Regions from separate parts of the Pseudomonas alkylphenolica genome, predicted to be linked through region 1. Evidence: riboswitches for the same ligand, from Rfam matches in the RefSeq annotation. Region 1 holds a riboswitch; each other region holds the start of a gene.
What was found. A riboswitch is a leader RNA that binds a small molecule or an ion and turns the genes downstream of it on or off. The one in region 1 is predicted to bind cobalamin.

Region 1 (4,947 bases):
CCACCAGCACTTCGGCGCAATCGCTGATGCCTTCGACCTTGAGCTTCATGAATTCGTCCGAGCGCTCACCCAGTGCCTCAGCGGTGCGCACTCGCTCGGCTTCCACCAGGCCCTGGATACGCTGGCGCAGGTCGCGGTCGGTGATGCGGATAAAGCGCCATGGCTGCATCAGGCCGACGCTGGGCGCCTGATGCGCCGCTTCGAGCAGACGCGCAAGCAGCTCCGGCGCTACTTCGCCCTTGATGAAGTGCCGCATGTCGCGGCGCTCGCCGATGGCCCGGTAAACGGCAGCGCGCTCGGCGTCTGTAAAAGCCTGGTCGCTCATGGTGCCAACAGCGCCGCCGCCGCGTGCGGGTTGGAGGCAAAGTAGAAATGCACGTAGGACGCCGTCAGCCGGCCACAGCGATAGACCGCTTCGGCGCCACGGCCGCCATTGGGGCTGTGGCCACGGGCAATCGGCTCGAGCGAGGTAGTGGTCAGCGAGTGGTGATAGGTATGGCCGCGCAAGGTCCCTTCCGGCAGCTCCACCGCCTGCAGCGCCAGGGCTGCGAGGCGCTTCTGCATCACCGCTTCGCCTTCCAGCAAACCCAGCAACTCGGCACGCTCACCCGCAACATCGGTCAAGGCCTCAAGCAGGTAGAGCATGCCGCCACATTCGGCCAGCACTGGCTTGCCTGCCTGATGATGGCTGCGGATCGCGGCGAGCATCGCGGTGTTGGCAGCCAATGCCTGGTGATGCAGTTCCGGATAGCCACCCGGCAGGTACAGGCTGTCTGCCTGCGGTAGCGTGTGGTCATGCAGTGGCGAAAAGAAGCTCAGCTCGGCGCCCATGGCCCGCAGCAGGTCAAGGTTGGCGCCATAAGTGAAGGCAAAGGCCTCATCCCGCGCCACGGCGATGGTCACGCCATCGAGCAAGGGCTCGATAACCTCGACAGTCGGCGCCGCGAACGCCACCGCCGGCGGCAGAGACGACTCACAACTGGCGCCGAGGGCTGCGGCTGCGGCGTCCAGGCGAACATCCAGATCATTGAGCTCACTGGCCTGGACCAGGCCCAGATGGCGGCTGGGCAATTCAATCCCGGTTTCCCGCGACAGGCCGCCGTACCAGCGCAGTCCTTCGGTAAGGCTGCCTTCAAGCAACTGGGCGTGACGCAAAGTGCCGACACGGTTGGCCAGTACCCCGGCAAACGGCAGGTCGGGCTGATAGCGCGCCAACCCCAGGGCCAGGGCGCCGAAGGTCTGGGCCATGGCGGTACCGTCGATCACCGCCAGCACCGGCACATTGAAATGGCGGGCAAGGTCGGCGCTCGACGGCGTACCGTCGAACAGACCCATAACCCCTTCGATCAGGATCAGATCGGCATCGCTGGCCGCTTCCCACAGCAGCCGGCGGCTTTCCTGCTCACCGACCATCCACAGGTCCAGCTGGTACACCGGCGCACCGCTGGCCCGTTCGAGAATCATCGGGTCAAGGAAGTCCGGGCCGCACTTGAACACCCGCACCTTACGCCCGAGGTTGCGGTGCAGCCGCGCCAGGGCAGCGGTCACCGTAGTCTTGCCCTGGCCTGAAGCCGGGGCGGCAATCAGCACCGCCGGGCAGTGGCGCGTGTCACTCATAGTTCAACGCCCTTCTGGGCACGGATACCGGCCTGAAAAGCGTGCTTGATCATGCCCATCTCGGTGACGGTGTCGGCCAGTTCGATCATTTCATCCTTGGCGCCCCGACCGGTGACGATCACGTGCTGCATCGGCGGACGCGCCTGCAGGTCGCTGAGCACCTGTTCGAGGTCAAGGTAGCCATGCTTGAGAGCGATATTCAGCTCGTCGAGCACCACGAAGGTGATCGTCGGATCCTGCAGCAACTGGCGCGAAACGGCCCAGGCCGCTTCGGCTGCGGCGATGTCACGCTGGCGGTCCTGAGTTTCCCAGGTGAAGCCTTCGCCCATCACGTGATAGCGCACCTGCTCGGGGAAACGCCGGAAGAACAGCTCTTCGCCAGTGCTGTTGCGGCCCTTGATGAACTGCACCACGCCGCATTGCATACCATGGCCCATGGCCCGGGCGAGCATGCCGAAGGCCGAGCTGCTCTTGCCCTTGCCGTTACCGCTGAGCACCAGCAGCAGGCCGCATTCGTTAGGGGCGTTGGCAATACGCTCGTCGATTACCGCCTTCTTCCGCTGCATACGGGCCAGGTGGCGTTCGTCACGCTCGGTGGATTCAGTCATCGAAGTCTCCGCAAACCACTGTCAGCCAACCTGCAACGCGCTTGGCAGCACAGGGCTGCACAGCGTTCGCGGCAAAGAGATGGCAACAGATCAATGGATAAGGCAGACGGAAAAACGCGCAGGGCTGCGGCACAGGCCGAAGAAACCGCGCATCACCCTCCGTGATGCCGTTGACTGTTACAGGCCGGTCTCCGGGCTTGTGAGCGGGGTCATCAACACCCGGGGTCGCGCGCCTTCCCGGGTGCGATCACCCAGTGGCCATGCGCGGCCTTGACTCACCTACCGTTGCGGGGGCAGCGCCGGACTCGCACGCAATTGCGCACCCACCGGCTTCCCTGTTTCACCCTGCCAGACCACAGCCCACAGAGCACCTGAAACAAGTCGCGAAGGTTAGAGGGTTGCACCCGGAGCGTCAATGAAAGGCGCAGTACTGGCCTGGATCAATGGCGCCTTTGTCATCTTGTGCCACCCTGATATCAGTGATATCAAATAGCCACAATCTGGCTGTCTCGATTACAACGATAAAGGAGAGAGCGGCATGCAAGGCCTGATCATCAATAACCCGCGCCTGGAATTCCTGCGTCCGGCCCTGGAACGCTGGGTCGAGTGCATCGACCGCTGCAACCAGACCCTGGGCGACGGCGAGGCCCCTTACTGGCACGGCGCCCAAGCGAACCTCGGCGTACTCTCGGCTGCGGCCTGGCAAGCAGAGCTGATCACCTTGCAACATCACCAGAGCAAGAAGCAGCGTGACGAAGGTGAGCGTGAAGGTTACTGCGACCTGTACATCGCCAACCGTGAAGAAGCCGCCTACCTGCAAGGCAGCCAGCGCTGGCCACGCATCGCCCGCCTGGACCTGAACAACGCCCTGCAGGAGACCGTATCTGCCGCCCGCCAGGTGGCTGCACCCAGCCAGCTAAAAGTCGCCGCGCTGTTCGCCAGCCCCTGGAAAGCCGGGCAGCATGCCAGCCCCGAAGAACTCCAGGACCTGGTTGGCGACCTGCAAAAGCACACCGCCTGTGCCATTGCCTGGTACTTCCCCTATGCCTACCGCAAACTGCACAACGAGGCCGGGCAGTACCATCCGGGGGTTGCGCTGCTGCTCAAGCAGGCATGATCAATCGCGGGGCAAGCCCGCTCCCACAATACTGAGCAAACCTGTGGGAGCCGGCTTGCCCCGCGATCAGCTTGGTAAACTCAACGCTTACGACAAAGCGTCAAGCCATCCCCTATGGGCAACATCGACAGATCCACCCGCGGATCGTCCTTGAGCCCCAGGTTCAACGCCTGTATTGCCCGGGTATCTTCACTGTCGGGCTGCGCCTGCAGCACCCGCCCGCTCCACAGGGTGTTGTCGAACAACACCAGCCCACCCGTACGCAGCAAGCGCAGGGCCTCTTCCAGATACTGCGGGTAGTTGGCCTTGTCGGCATCGATGAACATCAGGTCGTAACGACCTGACGGCAATGTCGCCAGCGTCTGCAAGGCAGGCGCCAGGCGCAACTCGATACGTTCTGCCACGCCGGCCTCCCGCCAATAGCGCCAGGCAATCGCGTTGTAACTACCTTCAAGATCGCAGCACAACAACTGCCCCTGCTCCATGGCCTGAGCCATGCACAGTGCGCTGTATCCGGTGAAGGTACCGACCTCGATCACCCGCTGCGCGCCGATCAGGCGCACCAGCAGCGCCAGCAACTGCCCTTGTTCCGGCGCCACCTGCCAGCGCGCCTCGGGCAAGGCCTGGGTTTGCGTGCGCAAGCGCGCAAGCAACGGTGTCTCGCGAAGAGAAACCGCTTGCAGGTAGTGGTAGAGAGCATCGTCGAGGTAGAGCGTTTGTGCCGTCATCGCCTACCTCGCAAGGTCAGGGGTTGCGCGCCAGGTGGGTCGGCGCCAGCACCCGCTTGGCATTGAGATAGGTTTTGTTCCAGTAGCTGTTGGACAGGTAGTCCAGACGCACGGTTCCGCCCGCAGACGGGGCATGCACGAAACGGCCTTCGCCGACGTAGATGCCGGCGTGGCTGACCTGCGAGCCGCCATTGGTGGCAAAGAACACCAGGTCCCCGGACTGCAGGGCGCCACGGTCGATAGTCGGCGCACGCACGCCAATCATTTCACGGGTGGTGCGCGGCAGGGCGATACCGGCGGCATCGCGATAGACGTAACCGATCAAGCCACTGCAATCAAAACCCGAGTCCGGTGTGTTGCCGCCCCAGCGATAGGGCGTACCGACCAGGCCCAAAGCACGGAACAGCACATCTTCGGCAACCGGAGAGAAATATACCTGAGGCGCCATGACGGCTGGCTCGACCACCTTGGGCGGGGTCGGGGCATGGCTGGAGCAGGCACCGAGCAGTGCCAGCAGGGAAAACAGAGCGAGGCGCGCCTTTATCGCCATGGTCAGAACATCCTGTCTGAAGCCGTCCGGAAACGAGGCCGGAAATAGGTGAGAATTTAGATTAGACGCTTTCTGTAAACACGCACGGCGACGCGCTTTTCAGCTACGTCGCCGTGATACCGCAAGGCCGATGATCAGTTGCGCGAGATGGTGGTCGCGGTCGGTGCCATGGCCAATGCGCGCTTGGCTTCGATAAAGGTCTTGCTCCAGTAGCGATCACCGAGTTTGTCGATGCGCACGCCACCGCTGCGGCGGCTGCTGGAGTGGATGAACTGATCGTCGCCCAGGTAGATCCCGGCGTGACTGACACGACCGCGACCATTGGTG
Region 2 (4,947 bases), 1.6 Mb from region 1:
GCGACGATAGCGGTGACAAGGCGACCCTGGACAAGTACCTGAGCCAGTATCAAACCCCATGAGCGGAGCAGGCAACACGGGTGGGAGCGGGCTTGCTGTGGGAGCGGGCTTGCCCCGCGATTGAGGCCCGTCAGCCACATCGCATCGCGGGGCAAGCCCGCTCCCACCAGGGGTATCTGCCCCACCCAATTGTCAGTGGGTCGGGCAGCCTTGTTCCTTGACGATCCGTTTACTCGACGCCGGATACTTCACCAGCTTCTCTGCCGCCCGTGACGGTCGCCTCACCAGTTCACCACCACAGTTGGGGCACTGGCCCTTGAGCTGACGCTCATTGCAGTCCTTGCAAAACGTGCATTCGAACGAGCAGATCAGTGCATCCTGGCTGTCGCCGGGCAGGTCACCACCGCAGCATTCACAGTTGGGGCGCAATTCGAGCATGGTCAGGTCCTCTGTCAGGGGCGATAGAGATGGGCATGGCTGGCGCGGTACAGCGCCGACTCGGAAAAGCTGTCACTGGCCAGTACCCGGCCGACCAGGATCAGTGCGGTACGGCGAAAACCCTTGGCCTGCACCTGCTGGACAATACCATCAAGGGTATCCAGCACCCAGTCCTGGTCCGGCCAGGTAGCGCGATGGACCACCGCAATCGGGCAGTCACCGCCGTAATGCGGGCGCAGTTCTTCGACGATCTTCTCCAGGTGCTTGACCCCCAGGTGAATCGCCAGGGTGCTGCGATGGCGGGCGAGGTCGGCCAGTTGCTCACCTGCGGGCATTGGCGATTTGTCGCCGTAGCGGGTGAGAATCACGGTCTGGGCGATGTCCGGCAGCGTCAGTTCGCAGCCGAGCAGGGCGGCGCTGGCGGCCACGGCGGTAACCCCCGGGATGATCTCGTAGGGAATACCCAGTTCGCGCAGGTAGCGGATCTGTTCACCGATGGCGCCGTATAGGCTGGGGTCGCCGCTGTGTACCCGGGCCACATCCTGGCCCCGCTCGTGCGCCTGCTTGATCGCCTCGATGATCTCGGCCAGATGCAGCTCGGCACTGTTGATGACTGTCTCGGCGCGATGCCCTTCGAGCACCGCCGCCGGTACCAGGGAGCCGGCATAGATGATTACCGGGCAGCGATGGATCAGACGCTGGCCCTTGACGGTGATCAGCTCGGGATCGCCGGGGCCGGCACCGATGAAATAGACGGTCATGCGGAGTCCTTGAAGAGAAAGCGCGGATTATCCGCCAAAGCCTGTGGTTGTAGCCAATGCCAGGCTGGCGTCGGCCAATAGGGTACGGGTAACGCGCAATTGTGCCGGGCCTGCGAGGTGCTCGGCCAGCGCCAGTGCCGCGCTTTCGGAGGCGCCATAGCAACCGCTGTGCTGGTAGGCGACGGCCGAGCGATGGCTCAGGCGCGGCTCGTAGGCGGCCAGTTGTGTGGCGCTGAAGAATAGCAGAGGCACCTTGAGGCGCCGGGCCAGTTGTTGCAGCCCGGGTTCGTCGTGCTTGAGGTCGATACTGGCAAGGCCCGCGACTGCGCTCAGCGGCAAGTCGTGGGCCTTGAGGGTCTGCTCCAGCAGGTGGCCCAGGGTGTCGGCGGGGCAACCCCGTCGGCAACCCAGGCCGACGAACAGGTGCATGTCAGGCCTGGTTCGGGCGACGGAACAACCAGGCACTGATCAGGCCCAGGGCCAGCCAGAACGCGGCGTTGGTCAGCAGGGAGGCGACCTTGAATTCGGCTTCCAGCGCCTCTGGGGCAAGCATTTCGTGCACTTCAGGTTGCGGTGCGCCAATCACATGAGGCACCACCAGCAGTACCACGCCCAGCGCTTTAAGCAGCCAGTTGTGGGCGAACACGATCAAGCCAAGCCCGACGGCGGTGGCTGCTGCGGTACCTACCCACCAGGCCTGGCGCTGGGCCAGATCGGCTGCAGCAGTACCTGGCAGTTCTGGTGGCAGGCCCAGAGTAGGCGCCAGGCAGAACACGGCAAAGCCACCCAGGCCCCACAGTGCGCCACTGACCACGCTGTTTGGCGCGCGCAGGGTATACAGCGCAGCGAGGATCAGGGCAAAGCCGACGGCGACCACCAGGTTACCACCCGTGGTCGACAGTACCCGTTGCCAGCCGTCTTCCGGTGCCCAGGCTTCGCTGTCGTGGTGGTGATCGGCAGCCACGCCAGGGGCATGTTCATGCGCTTCAACCGCAGGCGCTGCGCTTTCATAGGTTTCCGCCTGGAGAATCAGCGGCGCGACCCAGAAGCTTTGCAGCAGGGTCAACAGCAGGGCGGCCAGCAGGCCGGCAAACCCTGCGGTACTGGCAATACGCTTGATCATCGCAGGGCACTCAGTGGCAAGGGAAGGCGGCGCTGTGGCGGGTATCGTGGGCGGCATTGTGCACCGCTTCGATGTGCGAGAAACCGGCAAAGTAGACCAGGCACAGGCCCAGCAGCGAGGCACCGACGGCAACCAGCAGGCGCTGACTGAGGCTTGACGGGGTAACGGCGGAGTGACTGGCGGTACTGATAGGCATGGCGCTTTCCTCTTGGTGTTGTTCGGCAACAGGCAAGCGCAAGAAACCCCTGCACGGAACTCGCCCAGGGGTTGCAACAGCGCCCGCCCACCGCGGGTTTGTCAGGTTCAGCAGCGCATTCGCGCACTGTAAGTTGCGGGCCGGTCTCCGGGCTCGCGAGGGGTTGGCATTAACCGACCTGCAAGCATCACCTTCCCATGCCGCACTGGCACAGTGGATCTGACGCTTCACTCGCTTACCGTTGCGGGGGCAGCACCGGACTGACATGGCTTTAGAGTAAAGCACATGGTTCACCGGCTTCCCGTTTCACCCTGTGAAGGGCACCCGTAACAATCTGTGTAGGAGAGCATGGGCGCGGGACTTGAGTCAATCGACGACTAACGCATTGCTAGCAGAACGTACACGCCCAGCGCGATGAGAAAGGCGTAGTAGGGCTTGAGCCGCGTGCGGCTCAGTAGCCAGGCCAGGGCCACAGGCCAGATCCACAGCGTCGACGGGGTCTGCTGACTGGCCAGCGGATAAAGTGATCCCGCCAGCAGACTGATCAGCATCGCAACCGAGGTGTACTTGCCGAGGCGGTCGATGAAGGCGCGAACGCCGCTGGGCAGCCGCTCGATTTCCACCGCCAGCGGTAACAGCCGGCAGACGGCCGATATCAGCGCGCAGATCAGCACATACAGCCAGAACGTACTAGGTTCGGTCATAGGCATAACTCGCCACCATGGTAACGGCGAGGACCAGCATCAGACTGATCTGCCCCAGCCACAGCAGACTCGCGGCAGTGGTCAGCCCGGCGATCCATTGGGCGTGGAAGCTGTGGCGCTCGCGGGCCATCTTGCCCAGCGAGGCGCTGATGAAGATCGCGATCACTACGCTGACGTCATCCATCAGCGCACTGTCGGCCAGACTGGCGAAGCAATAACCGGCCATGGTGCCAAGTAGCGCGGCGGCGTACAGCGTGAAGCACACAGTGTTCGCGTAGGGGCGGCTGATCGGCTGCAGTTCCTTGCGTATCGACATGAGGGTGAAGGCCGCATTGGCCATCACCGCCAGTGCCGGAACGAACGCTGTTTTTGCACCTTTGAGGCTGGACTTCAGGCTCAGGGTGAAGATCAGAAACCGCAGATTGATACTCAGCGCCGATACCAGAACGCCAAACGCGTTCAACAGATGCGCAGGTGTCTCCAGCAAAGTGAGCTGCAGCGGCGAAGCCATCACCGTGCCGCTGAACACCACCATCGCCGGTAGATCCAGGCCATGGCGCCGCCCGAGCATGCCGATCAGGGTGAACGTCAGCGACAGCGAGAACACGAACGGCAACGCATCGCGGATGCCAGACGCAATCTCGCTGCGTGGCGCACGTTCGAGTCGTGCAGGCTCAACCGGCATGGATGTTTTGCTGAGCCCTGGCGAGCAGGTGTTGCATGCCAGCTTTGTAGGCCAAGGCCTTTTCCAGATAGTACGCGGTGGAAAAGCGCGGAATGAACTCTTCCACCACTGCCACACCGCGATAGCCGTTGAGCGCGAAGCGGTTCAATACATCGCTCAAGGGCAAATTGCCTTCGCCAATTGGCAAGTGCTGGTGGTGGGTGTCGTTGAGGTCGGCAATGTGCAGGTGGCGGGTGACCGGCGCCAGTGTCGCGATGGCCTCAAACAGGCTCTGTCCATAAGGCAGCAAGGAACATAAATGGGTTACATCTATGGTCACGTAGCAGCCGGTCTGCTGATGGAAGTACACATGCTCTTCGACGGTGAACACCGGAAACTTCGGACGCTGGCCCCCCATGTTTTCCAGACACAGCGCGATATCCCCTGTGTCACAACGCGCCGTGACCTGCTTGATGGCCTCGATCAGGTTCGTCATCAGCACGTCGTTGCCCAGCTGGTCCTTGTAGCCGGGATGAAATGTGACGCTGGTCGCGCCGGCTTGACGTGAAAAGTCCACCGCCGCGCTCAAGCAGTCCACTGCTTGTGCACGCTCATCCAGATCACTGGCGCAGAGGTTGTACTGACGCCCCCACCAACCGGCATGAACCGTCAGGGTGATCTCATTTTGCTCGGTAAACTGACGGATCTGCCGGGCCAGCGTCTGTCGTTCATCGTTGCTCAAGGACCAGAATACAGTTTCGGCGTCTTCACCGATTTCGAATTCGACCGCCTTGAAGTGCCTGGCCAGGTCGGTGATCGAGCCAAGAATGTCCGCTGGGTTGTCGTATACATTCGTGGAAAAGGAGATCTGCGGGAAATCCGCACTGATCGGGCCATCGATGTGATACAGGGTCTCTTTCGTGGTCATTGCGCCTGTCCTTGGGTGTTGAGCAATGGGTGGGAGATGGCAGCGTTGAAGGCTTTTCGGTCGTCATCGGCGCCACAGGCCAGCAATACATAACCGTGCCGGTCGCAAGAGCTGTGGATGGGCTGTCCAAACT
Region 3 (4,947 bases), 840 kb from region 1:
CTCAAGCTTCCTCGCTCCGGTGAACGTGTTCCTCTACCTGTTCTCCAAGCTCCCGGCCAAGCCCTACCTGCCGGTCGAATCCTTCCCCGAACTCAAGCCGCTGCAGGACAACTGGCAGGAAATCCGCGCCGAAGCCCAGCAACTGCTGCATGTCGGTGAAATCAAAAGCTCGCAAAACTACGACGACGTCGGTTTCAACTCCTTCTTCAAGAGCGGCTGGAAGCGTTTCTACCTGAAGTGGTACGGCGAAAGTCACCCCTCGGCGATGAAACTCTGCCCGCGCACCACCGAATTGCTGCAAGGCATCGGCAGCGTCAAAGCGGCGATGTTCGCCACCCTGCCACCGGGCTCGAAACTGGTCCGCCATCGCGACCCGTATGCCGGCTCCTACCGCTACCACCTGGGCCTGGACACGCCGAACGACGACGCCTGCTACATCTGCGTAGACGGCGAAAACTACGCCTGGCGCGACGGCGAAGGGGTGATTTTCGACGAGACCTACATCCACTACGCCTCCAACCAGACCGACCACAACCGCATCATCCTGTTCTGCGACGTCGAGCGCCCGCTCAAATACCGCTGGGCCAGCGCCTTCAACCGCTGGTTCAGCCGCAGCGTCATGGCCGCAGCCGCCGCGCCCAACGATGCCGGTGACAAGACTGGCGGCATCAACCGCCTGTTCACCCGTATCTACAAAATCCGCGCACGCGGCAAGGCGCTGAAGAAGCGTAACCGCACCCGTTACTACCTGGAGAAGTGGGCAGTGGTGGCGGCGTTGGTATTGCTGTTCATCTATATCTGAAGCGCACCCGGTGGGAACGGCGGTGTGGCGCCGGGGCCATGACCAACCACCTGGACGCCAAGACCCGCGAGCTGATCTCGCTGGGCAAGGCCGGCAGCTAGGCTGCAGACGTGCCGGCATGCACAAACAGTTGCATGCCGGCACCAACGCTTTCAGACTCGCGGTTCACCTTGCCAGGAACCGCCATGATCAACATCCGCCCCATGACCGTCGCCGACTTCGACCGCTTCTGGCCGACCTTCCAGGCCATTGTCGCTGCCCGCGAAACCTATGCCTTCGACCCGGCCCTGAGCCAGGAGCAGGCGCGTCAGCTGTGGCTGGAAGCACCGCTGCACACCCTGGTGGCCGAAGAGGATGGCGAGCTGCTCGGTTCCTACTTCCTCAAGGCCAATGCCGCCGGCCCGGGCAATCATGTGAGCAATTGCGGCTACATGGTTTGCGACGCCGCACGTGGGCGTGGTGTCGCCCGGTTGATGTGCGAGCACTCGCAACGCCTGGCCCGCGAACAGGGTTTTCTGGCCATGCAGTTCAACTTGGTGGTGTCGAGCAATGAGGTGGCGGTGGCCTTGTGGCAGAAGCTCGGTTTCGAGGTGGTCGGACGCTTGCCGCGGGCTTATCGGCATGCGCGCCTGGGGCTGGTCGATTGCCTGGTGATGTACAAATGGCTGGAGCAACCACAGCAACAGCAACCCATGCTGATCGGGCGCAAGAACATCGAGGCGGTAGTTTCGCGTAAGCGCGGGCGTTGATTATCGCGGGGCAAGCCCGCTCCCACCGAGGCTGCAAGAGTCCAGGTGGGAGCGGGCTTGCCCCGCGAAGCTTTTACAACGCATTGACGGCAAAGACTTTCAATGTTCAGATGCGCGCCAGTTTCAGGTGTCCTGCGCCGCCGTGCGCAGGGTGAAACGGGAAGCCGGTGCGTCACTCAAGGTGACTAGTCCGGCGCTGCCCCCGCAACGGTAAGCGAGCGAAGCCTTCGAAACACCACTGTGCCCTGGCATGGGAAGGTGAAGGCCTTCATGACCCTCGCAAGCCCGGAGACCGGCCTGAAGCTTCGTTTGGCAACCCCGCGGTGGGCGGGCGCAGGCCGGTTTGCGGGCGCCTGCGCGCGCAATTCCTCCATGCGTTGTTCCCTCCGGGATTCATTCTTCCAGCAGATTGTGGAACGACATGTCCCGTTACTCCAAGCTTCAAACCCTGGCGGCCAATGCCCTGGCGCCTTGCCTGGCATTCTCCTTGCCAACCTACGCCGCTGAAACCGGCACCCTGGCCCTGCCCTCAACGGCCATCACCAGCAGCAGCGACAACGACCCCATCAGCCTGGCCACGCCATTGCCGGCCGGTTCGCGCTTGAACCTCAGCGCCATGGACACCCCGGCGAGCACCAGCAGCATCAGTGCCGAGGTAATCGAAGGGCGCAACAACCGCACGGTTCAAGATGCCGTCAGCCGTTCACCGGGCATCACCTCGGTGGCCACCCCGGGCAACGGCAACACCGCCCTCTCGGCCCGTGGCTTTGAAGGCCACGGCTCGGTGATGACTCTGTTCGACGGCTCGCGGATGTACACCGGTGCCGGCACCCAGACCTTTCCGGTCGACCCGTGGATGGTCGAGCGCATCGACATCATCCGCGGCCCGGCTTCGGTGCTCTATGGCGAAGGCGCGACCGGCGCGGTGATCAACGTGATCCCGAAGAAGCCCTTCGCCGGTGAGATTCACAACCAGCTGCGCCTGGGCTACGGCTCTTATGACCGTCAGCAACTGGGCCTGGACAGCGGCGGTTCGCTGAGCGAGCGCCTGAGCTACCGGGTGACCCTCAACCGCCAGCAAAGCAACGGCTGGGTGGATCGCGGCGACTCGAAAAACCTGGCCATGAGCGCCGCCCTGCGTTTTGACGCCAGCGACGAGCTGAGCTTCACCCTGGCCCACGAACGTGGCGACGCCGAGCCGATGAACTACTTCGGCACACCGCTGATTGACGGCCACTACCGCGACAGTCTGCGCAAGAAGAACTACAACGTGCGTGATGACGTGCAGCGCTACCACGACGAGTGGACCCGCCTGAACACCGACTGGACCCTCAGCGACTCGATCAGCGCCAGCAACCAGCTGTACTACATCAAGAGCCGCCGGCACTGGCGCAATGCCGAAGACTACACCTGGGACAGCGCGCAGGGGCAGCTGCAGCGCGGCAGCTACCTGGAGATCAAACACGACCAGGAGCAGGTCGGCGATCGCCAGAGCTTTACCTTCGATCACACGCTGTTCGGCCTGGCCAGCAAGACCGTGGTCGGCGCCGAGTACAACCGCATCCGCTTCGGCATCAACAGCAACTCACCGTACAACGATATCGGCGGCGACTTCATCGATCCGTGGAACCCGGCGCCAGGCTACTTTCACAGCAACAGCCCGACCCGCCCGCAATCCCAGAGCACCACTCGCACCTTTGCCCTGTTCGCCGAAAACCGCACCCAGCTGTCTGAACGCTGGTCGCTGGTGACCGGCGTTCGCCGCGACCAGAACCACATCGACCGTGACAACCTGGTCGACAACAGCCGCACCGACCGCAGCCTCAACGGTGGCAACTGGCGTGCCGGGCTGGTGTTTGCGGTGACCGATGAACTGTCGCTGTATGGCCAGTACTCCACCAGTGAAGATGGTGTCAGCGACCTGGTCACCCTCAGCCCCAGCCAGCAGAACTTCGACCTGAGCGAAGCGAGGCAGACCGAGTTCGGCCTCAAGCAACTGTTCTGGGACGGCCGTGGCGAATGGACCCTGGCGGCCTATCACATCGTCAAGAAGAAGCTGCTGGTCGACGACCCGGTCACCCACCAGAAACAGCAGGCCGGGCAGCAGACTTCCGACGGCCTGGAAGCGACCCTGGAACTGGCCCTGGCCAACCAGTGGCAGGTCTCGGCCAACGCCTCGGTGGTGCGTGCCAAGTACGACGATTTCGAGCAGACCGTGGGCGGCCAGTCGCTGTCGCGCGCAGGCAACCGCCCGAGCAATGTGCCGCGGCGCACTGCCAACCTGTGGGTGAACAAAGGCCTGGGGTATGGCGTGGATGCCGGCATGGGCCTGCGCTATGTCGATGAGCGCTACGCCAACACCGCCAACACCCAGACGGTGCCCGGTTTTACCGTGGTCGATGCCAACCTTGGCTGGCAGGTACTGCCGGATATACGCCTGGGCCTGCAGTTGAACAACCTGCTGGACCGCCGCTACGCCGCCACCGCCCACAGTGGCGAACAGTGGTTGATGGGTGAGCCGCGCTCGTACTTCGCGACGCTGGATTACAGCTTCTGACATTGCCCGGTGGGAGCGGGCTTGTTGTGGGAGCGGGTTTGCCCCGCGATTGCGGTTGTTCAGTCACATTGCATCGCGGGGCAAGCCCGCTCCCACCGCAGCAAGCCAAGTGGATAACCGGGAAAACATGATTATGCTTCAAGAAGCCTTGCAGCAGTGCCAGACCGCCACCCCCAGGGCCAGGGCCAGGGTGCGGTAGCGCGCGTGGGTACTCCGGCCTACAAGAACGACACGGAGAACACCCATGGCGGCCATCGACACCACCTCCAGCGGCAGTACACCCAACCGCGGGATCACCAAGGAGGAGCGCAAGGTTATCTTCGCATCGTCCCTGGGTACCGTTTTCGAATGGTACGACTTCTACCTCTACGGCTCGCTCGCGGCGATCATCGCCAAGCACTTCTTCGCCGGTGTCAACGAAACCACCTCGTTCATCTTCGCCCTCCTCGCCTTTGCCGTACGCCCCTTCGGCGCCATTGTGTTCGGGCGTCTGGGCGACATGATCGGGCGCAAGTACACCTTCCTGATCACCATTGTGATCATGGGCGTGTCCACCGCGATCGTCGGTTTGCTACCCAGTTACAGCACCATCGGTGTGGCCGCGCCGATCATCCTGATCAGCCTGCGCCTGTTGCAAGGCCTGGCGCTTGGAGGTGAGTACGGCGGCGCTGCCACCTACGTGGCCGAACACGCGCCGAAAGGCAAACGTGGCTACTTCACCTCGTGGATCCAGACCACCGCGACCCTGGGCCTGTTCCTGTCGTTGCTGGTGATCCTCGCCTGCCGCACGATCCTCGGTACCGAAGCCTTCGAAGCCTGGGGCTGGCGGATTCCGTTCC
Region 4 (4,947 bases), 1.6 Mb from region 1:
GGCAGGGGCGCTGGTCCAGGCTGTCCAGATCATTGCTGACGCCGCCGAGCAGTGCCTGGATCAGCGCCGTGCCGCTGTCGGGCAAGGCGCTCAGCGGATAGCCTTGCGCTTGCAGGGCACGAAGGATGTTCAAGGCTGCCGCTGGCGTATCCAGGCCGACGCCGTTGCCGATGCGCCCGTCACGGGTCGGGTAGTTAGCCAGGATCAAGGCGACGCGCTTGTCCTGGTTGGACAACTGCGCCAGTGCGCACCAGCGCCGCGCCAGTTCAGCGACAAAGTCCATACGCTCGGCATGCGGGCGATAACAGACCACATCCGACTGGCTGCGCTCGCTGCGCCAGGCCAGGTCCTTGAAGCTGATCGGCCGGGTAATGATGCGCCCGTCCAGCTCCGGCAAGACGATGTGCATGGCCAGGTCACGGGCGCCCAGGCCTTGCTCGCTGGCCTGCCAGCCCGGCTCGTTGTCCTGGGCGCAGATCGCTTGCAGCACCGGGATATCCCGGCGAAACGGGCGCAAGTGCGGTTGCTCGGGGCTGGACTGGGCAAAGCCGGTGGTATTGATGATCAATGCGGCGTCGACCTGATCGAGCCAGTCTTCGACCTGACTCAGGCAACCGGCCTCTTTAAGGCTGGCCACTGCAATTGGCAAAGGGTTGAGCCCGGCCAGTTGCAAGCGCTCGCAAAAGGTATCGATAAAGGCCGTGTTAGCCGCCTGCAGGTGCGAACGATAGAACAGGATCGGCACCACCGGCTGTTCAACCTGCCACTCGCCAAACCAGTCCGCCAGTTCGGCACTGGCTTTGCGCGGGTGATACACCGCCGTGCGTGGCAGCTGTTGCGGCTCGCTCCAGGGGTAATCGCGCTGCAGCCACTGGCTGGCCAGGCAATTGAACAGGTTCAGGGCATTGGCCTTGCCACCCTGGCGCAAGAAGTGCCAGAGCCGCTCGGCCTGCTCTGCCGACACGGTACTGAGGCTGGTAAGTTCCGGATCGGGGCGATCATCACCCGGCACCAGGATCAGCTGCACGCCACGGGCTGCCAGCTCCAGCAGTTGCTCGACACCGTAGCGCCAATAGCCGACGCCACCGTGCAACGACACCAGAATCACCTTGGCATGACGCAATACCTCGTCGACATACAGGTCGACCGAGGCATGGTTTTGCACCTGCATCGGGTTGGCCAGACGCAGGCTGGGGAAATCCTCGGGCAGTTGCTGGGCGGTTTCGGCCAGCAGCGCCAGGTGTGAGTCACCGCTGCAGAGAATGACCAGCTCGGCCGGGGTCTGGCCGAGATCGGCAATACTGTCGTCCGGTACAAAACCACCGGGCTGGGTCCGCAGCAGGTGCATGGATCAGACGCTCAAGGCGGCGCGCAGGCCCGCTTCCAGTTGGGCCGCATCCAGTTCCTGGCCGATCAGCACCAGGCGCGTGGTGCGCGGCTCTTCACTGCGCCAGGCGCGGTCGAAGTGTTTGTCGAAGCGGGTGCCCACGCCCTGAATCAGCAAACGCATCGGCTTGCCGGGGATCGCCGCAAAGCCTTTGACCCGCAGGATGCCGTGTTGCACCACCAGTTGGGTCAGGGCGTCGAGCAGCAGGCTTTCGTCGGCTTCCGGCAGCTCGATGGAGATCGAGTCGAAGGCATCGTGGTCGTGATCGTCGTGGTCATCGCCGTCATGGTGCGAGTCGTGGTGAGTACGCCGGCCATCGATATGCGCTTCCGATTCGGCGCCCAGGCCCAGCAGCACTTCCAGTGGCAGACGGCCGCTGCTGGCTTCGATCACCTTGACGGCTGGCGGCAGCTCTTCCTGCACTTCGGCGCGAACCTTGGCCAGGTCATCGGCGGCAATCAGGTCAGCCTTGTTCAGCACCACCAGGTCGGCACTGGCCAACTGGTCGGCGAACAGTTCGTGCAGCGGCGACTCGTGATCCAGGTTCGGGTCGAGTTTGCGCTGGGCATCGACCTGGTCCGGGTAGGCGGCAAAGGTGCCTGCGGCCACGGCCGGGCTGTCGACCACAGTGATCACCGCGTCAACCGTGCAGGCGTTGCGGATCTCTGGCCACTGGAAGGCTTGCACCAGTGGCTTGGGCAGGGCCAGGCCGCTGGTTTCGATGAGGATGTGATCGAGATCGCCGCGACGGGCAACCAGCTCACGCATCACCGGGAAGAACTCTTCCTGCACGGTGCAGCACAGGCAGCCGTTGGCCAGTTCATAGACGCGGCCGCTGGCCTCTTCTTCAGTGCAACCGATGCTGCATTGCTTGAGGATCTCGCCGTCGATGCCCAGCTCGCCGAACTCGTTGACGATCACCGCAATGCGCCGCCCCTGAGCGTTGTCGAGCATATGCCGCAGCAGCGTGGTTTTACCCGAGCCGAGGAAGCCGGTAACGATGGTGACGGGGAGTTTGGCCAGTGTTTTCATGTCGATGCCCTTGGCAGGATGGCGGGCATGCGGGACGAGAGCCGCAGGCATCACTACCTGGGCGCGTTCGCCACCGGATCACCCCGCCCGGTTTATGTCGGAAACTGTTCGAGGCAGGTCTCCTGGCTGACGGTGTTCAGGCCTTAGGCCTGGCATTCGCTGCGCCTTCCCGCTAGCGCCTTCGACAGCGCTGACAGTGGCGTGGCAGTAAACATCACCGTTCACAGTTGCGGGGGCAGCCGCGGCTTGAACCGCGTTCCCTTCTTAGCTTCGGCACGCGCCGAAGAACCTCGAAAGCGCAAGGCTACGCATGCTTGGGAGGCGGGTCAACGTTTGTCGCATTATCGTTGTAACGACATTGTTTATTCATGCATTTTCCGCAGACACTCATTATTTAAAATTCTATTTGCAAGTTACTTCCTACAATTTAACACCCCATAACAACCCCTGCTCAACAGCCACAGAATAGTGACCTTAACCCGCAAACTTACATCTTCTTACAAAAACCGAATTGATAAATAAAAACAACAAAGAAACCATGAGCCAACAACAGGAAGAGCCAACCACACCAGAAAGGAACTCTTGCATGATCGGCCACCATCAAAGTCCGCTGCGAGCTTTTTCCTCAAACGCCAAAAGCGTGTTCGCAACATGAGTTCCAGCACTGCAATACGGTATTCGGACGAAAGCGCACTGTATGAACTTTCCGAATCACTAAATAGCCACCACTACGCCAGCAGCGCTCATTATCCAGCGTCTCGTGCGACACGCGTAGCGTGTCTCCTCCACCAAGCTGTATGGTCAGCTTGATGGGATTTCCGGGAGGAAATCGAATACTTGGGTATCCATCCCCAAGAAACAAAACCGCCCAGAAGTTCATTGCCTTCAAGAACTTACCGCTGCGGCGGATGGCAAAACCCAAGGTCGTTCAGCTCTCGGTAGCACGACCGCAAAACCAGCAGCATCCGGTTTTGGAGAGCCCTCTACATACCAACCCAAGCGGGGGATTCGACCCCCGCAGGGGTCTCCTCCTGCTCATTTTGAATCAGGAGGCATCTACTTTCCGACCAACGGCTATCTTGCTGTCTTGGTTCGGTCTTCCAGGAGACATGAGCGAAAGCTCTGTCTGTCATTGTCCAACTGCCGCCTCTATGGAGCAGTAGCGGACTCGTTGTGCGACCAACGGTAGCCTACGACGGCATGCATCACTGGCAACGGTGGTGTGTGAAGCCCGTCAGACAACGTAGCCCCCATATGGGTGCATCTCTTCCGCGAGGAGGAATGCAGAGACTCGGAGCAGTACCGGGTTGAGGCGCTAGGCTGGCTGGTACGGCCAACACAAGTGAATCGCTGATAAACACCGTAAGGATAACCATGCCAAAACTGCTGTTAGGCATGAACCAAAATGGTACGAGGTTGGATATCCCTGTGGGATGTGGGGGTACGTCGCCATCATAACCTCCGGTGAAAAGGCGGGGCCTAACCCAGTCGTGTGACAGACAGGGAACGTGGTAAGCCCGTATAACTGCCCTTAGGGCAGGTGGACCGTAAGGAACACTGTTAGTTATGCGGGTATGGGATCGCAGAAAAAGCGAATGCCAGACCGTAATAGTCTGGATAGAGGTTGAAACATCACCTCACGGGAAACCGGGCAGACTTCTGCGTGGTCTTTCGTCGCAATTACACTGACAGGAAGCTGTCTCATTAACCCTTGGGTCCATGACCCTTGCTTTTCCGCCCTGGCGGGGTGCACTCGACCCCACCAGGGGTAGTAGTACGTGCACTCCTCTCCATGGGTGGATTCAACAATGAGAGGAAAGCAGCATGATAGCGCTCAAGCATCAATGCTCGGAGTCTGCGCTTTCCAGCGAGCCGCAACAGTGGCACGACGTCGATTGGCGTCGAGTTCAGCGGAACGTTCGGGAAATGCAGCTGCGAATTGCGAAGGCTTGTCGGGAAAGCAAATGGCGCAAGGTTAAGTCCCTGCAACGGATGCTTACCCGCTCAAAGTCGGCCAGATACTTGGCTGTACGGAGAGTCACGGAAAATCAGGGAAGCCGCACGGCGGGAGTCGATAGGCAACTCTGGGATACACCCAACGCAAAATGGAATGCGGTTGATCAATTGAAGACGCGGGGATACAAGGCTCGGCCATTACGGCGTGTCTACATCCCGAAATCGGATGGACGGGAACGCCCTTTGGGCATACCGACCATGACGGATAGGGCCATGCAAGCGCTGTATATGCTGGCCCTATCTCCCATCGCCGAAACCCGAGGAGATCCGAACAGCTACGGCTTCAGGATCGAACGCTGTACGGCGGATGCGATGGCGCAGTTGTTCTTGTGCCTATCCAAGCGGGCCTCGGCTTGCTGGGTATTGGACGCGGACATCGAGGGATTCTTCGACAACATCAACCACGAATGGCTATTAAGGAACGCCCCCACGGATACACGGATGCTTCGGCAGTGGTTAAAGGCTGGAGTCATTCACAAGGGGCAGTTACACGCAACGGACGCAGGCACGCC

Region 2: another riboswitch for cobalamin. It lies ahead of PSAKL28_RS13780 (CbtB domain-containing protein); the one in region 1 lies ahead of cobO (cob(I)yrinic acid a,c-diamide adenosyltransferase).
Region 3: another riboswitch for cobalamin. It lies ahead of PSAKL28_RS10460 (TonB-dependent receptor); the one in region 1 lies ahead of cobO (cob(I)yrinic acid a,c-diamide adenosyltransferase).
Region 4: another riboswitch for cobalamin. It lies ahead of cobW (cobalamin biosynthesis protein CobW); the one in region 1 lies ahead of cobO (cob(I)yrinic acid a,c-diamide adenosyltransferase).

Annotation. Positions count from the first base shown of each region.
Region 1 covers NZ_CP009048.1:1,409,335-1,414,281, reverse strand. The annotation lists gene bluB (5,6-dimethylbenzimidazole synthase) at 1-325, opposite strand, end outside; gene PSAKL28_RS06580 (cobyrinic acid a,c-diamide synthase CobB) at 322-1,617, opposite strand; gene cobO (cob(I)yrinic acid a,c-diamide adenosyltransferase) at 1,614-2,225, opposite strand; cobalamin riboswitch at 2,391-2,615, opposite strand; gene PSAKL28_RS06570 (hypothetical protein) at 2,764-3,342, shown strand; gene PSAKL28_RS06565 (O-methyltransferase) at 3,423-4,070, opposite strand; gene PSAKL28_RS06560 (C40 family peptidase) at 4,087-4,620, opposite strand; gene PSAKL28_RS06555 (C40 family peptidase) at 4,755-4,947, opposite strand, start outside.
Region 2 covers NZ_CP009048.1:3,040,840-3,045,786, reverse strand. The annotation lists gene PSAKL28_RS13805 (CsgG/HfaB family protein) at 1-62, shown strand, start outside; gene PSAKL28_RS13800 (DUF1272 domain-containing protein) at 193-438, opposite strand; gene cobM (precorrin-4 C(11)-methyltransferase) at 453-1,199, opposite strand; gene PSAKL28_RS13790 (cobalamin biosynthesis protein) at 1,227-1,628, opposite strand; gene PSAKL28_RS13785 (CbtA family protein) at 1,630-2,322, opposite strand; gene PSAKL28_RS13780 (CbtB domain-containing protein) at 2,333-2,518, opposite strand; cobalamin riboswitch at 2,640-2,861, opposite strand; gene PSAKL28_RS13775 (hypothetical protein) at 2,896-3,222, opposite strand; gene PSAKL28_RS13770 (AzlC family ABC transporter permease) at 3,209-3,907, opposite strand; gene PSAKL28_RS13765 (sugar phosphate isomerase/epimerase family protein) at 3,897-4,814, opposite strand; gene PSAKL28_RS26510 (ATP-grasp domain-containing protein) at 4,811-4,947, opposite strand, start outside.
Region 3 covers NZ_CP009048.1:2,246,356-2,251,302, reverse strand. The annotation lists gene lpxO (lipid A hydroxylase LpxO) at 1-802, shown strand, start outside; gene PSAKL28_RS10470 (GNAT family N-acetyltransferase) at 988-1,551, shown strand; cobalamin riboswitch at 1,660-1,866, shown strand; gene PSAKL28_RS10460 (TonB-dependent receptor) at 1,973-4,108, shown strand; gene PSAKL28_RS10455 (MFS transporter) at 4,353-4,947, shown strand, end outside.
Region 4 covers NZ_CP009048.1:3,030,610-3,035,556, forward strand. The annotation lists gene cobN (cobaltochelatase subunit CobN) at 1-1,348, opposite strand, end outside; gene cobW (cobalamin biosynthesis protein CobW) at 1,352-2,419, opposite strand; cobalamin riboswitch at 2,515-2,727, opposite strand; gene ltrA (group II intron reverse transcriptase/maturase) at 4,244-4,947, shown strand, end outside.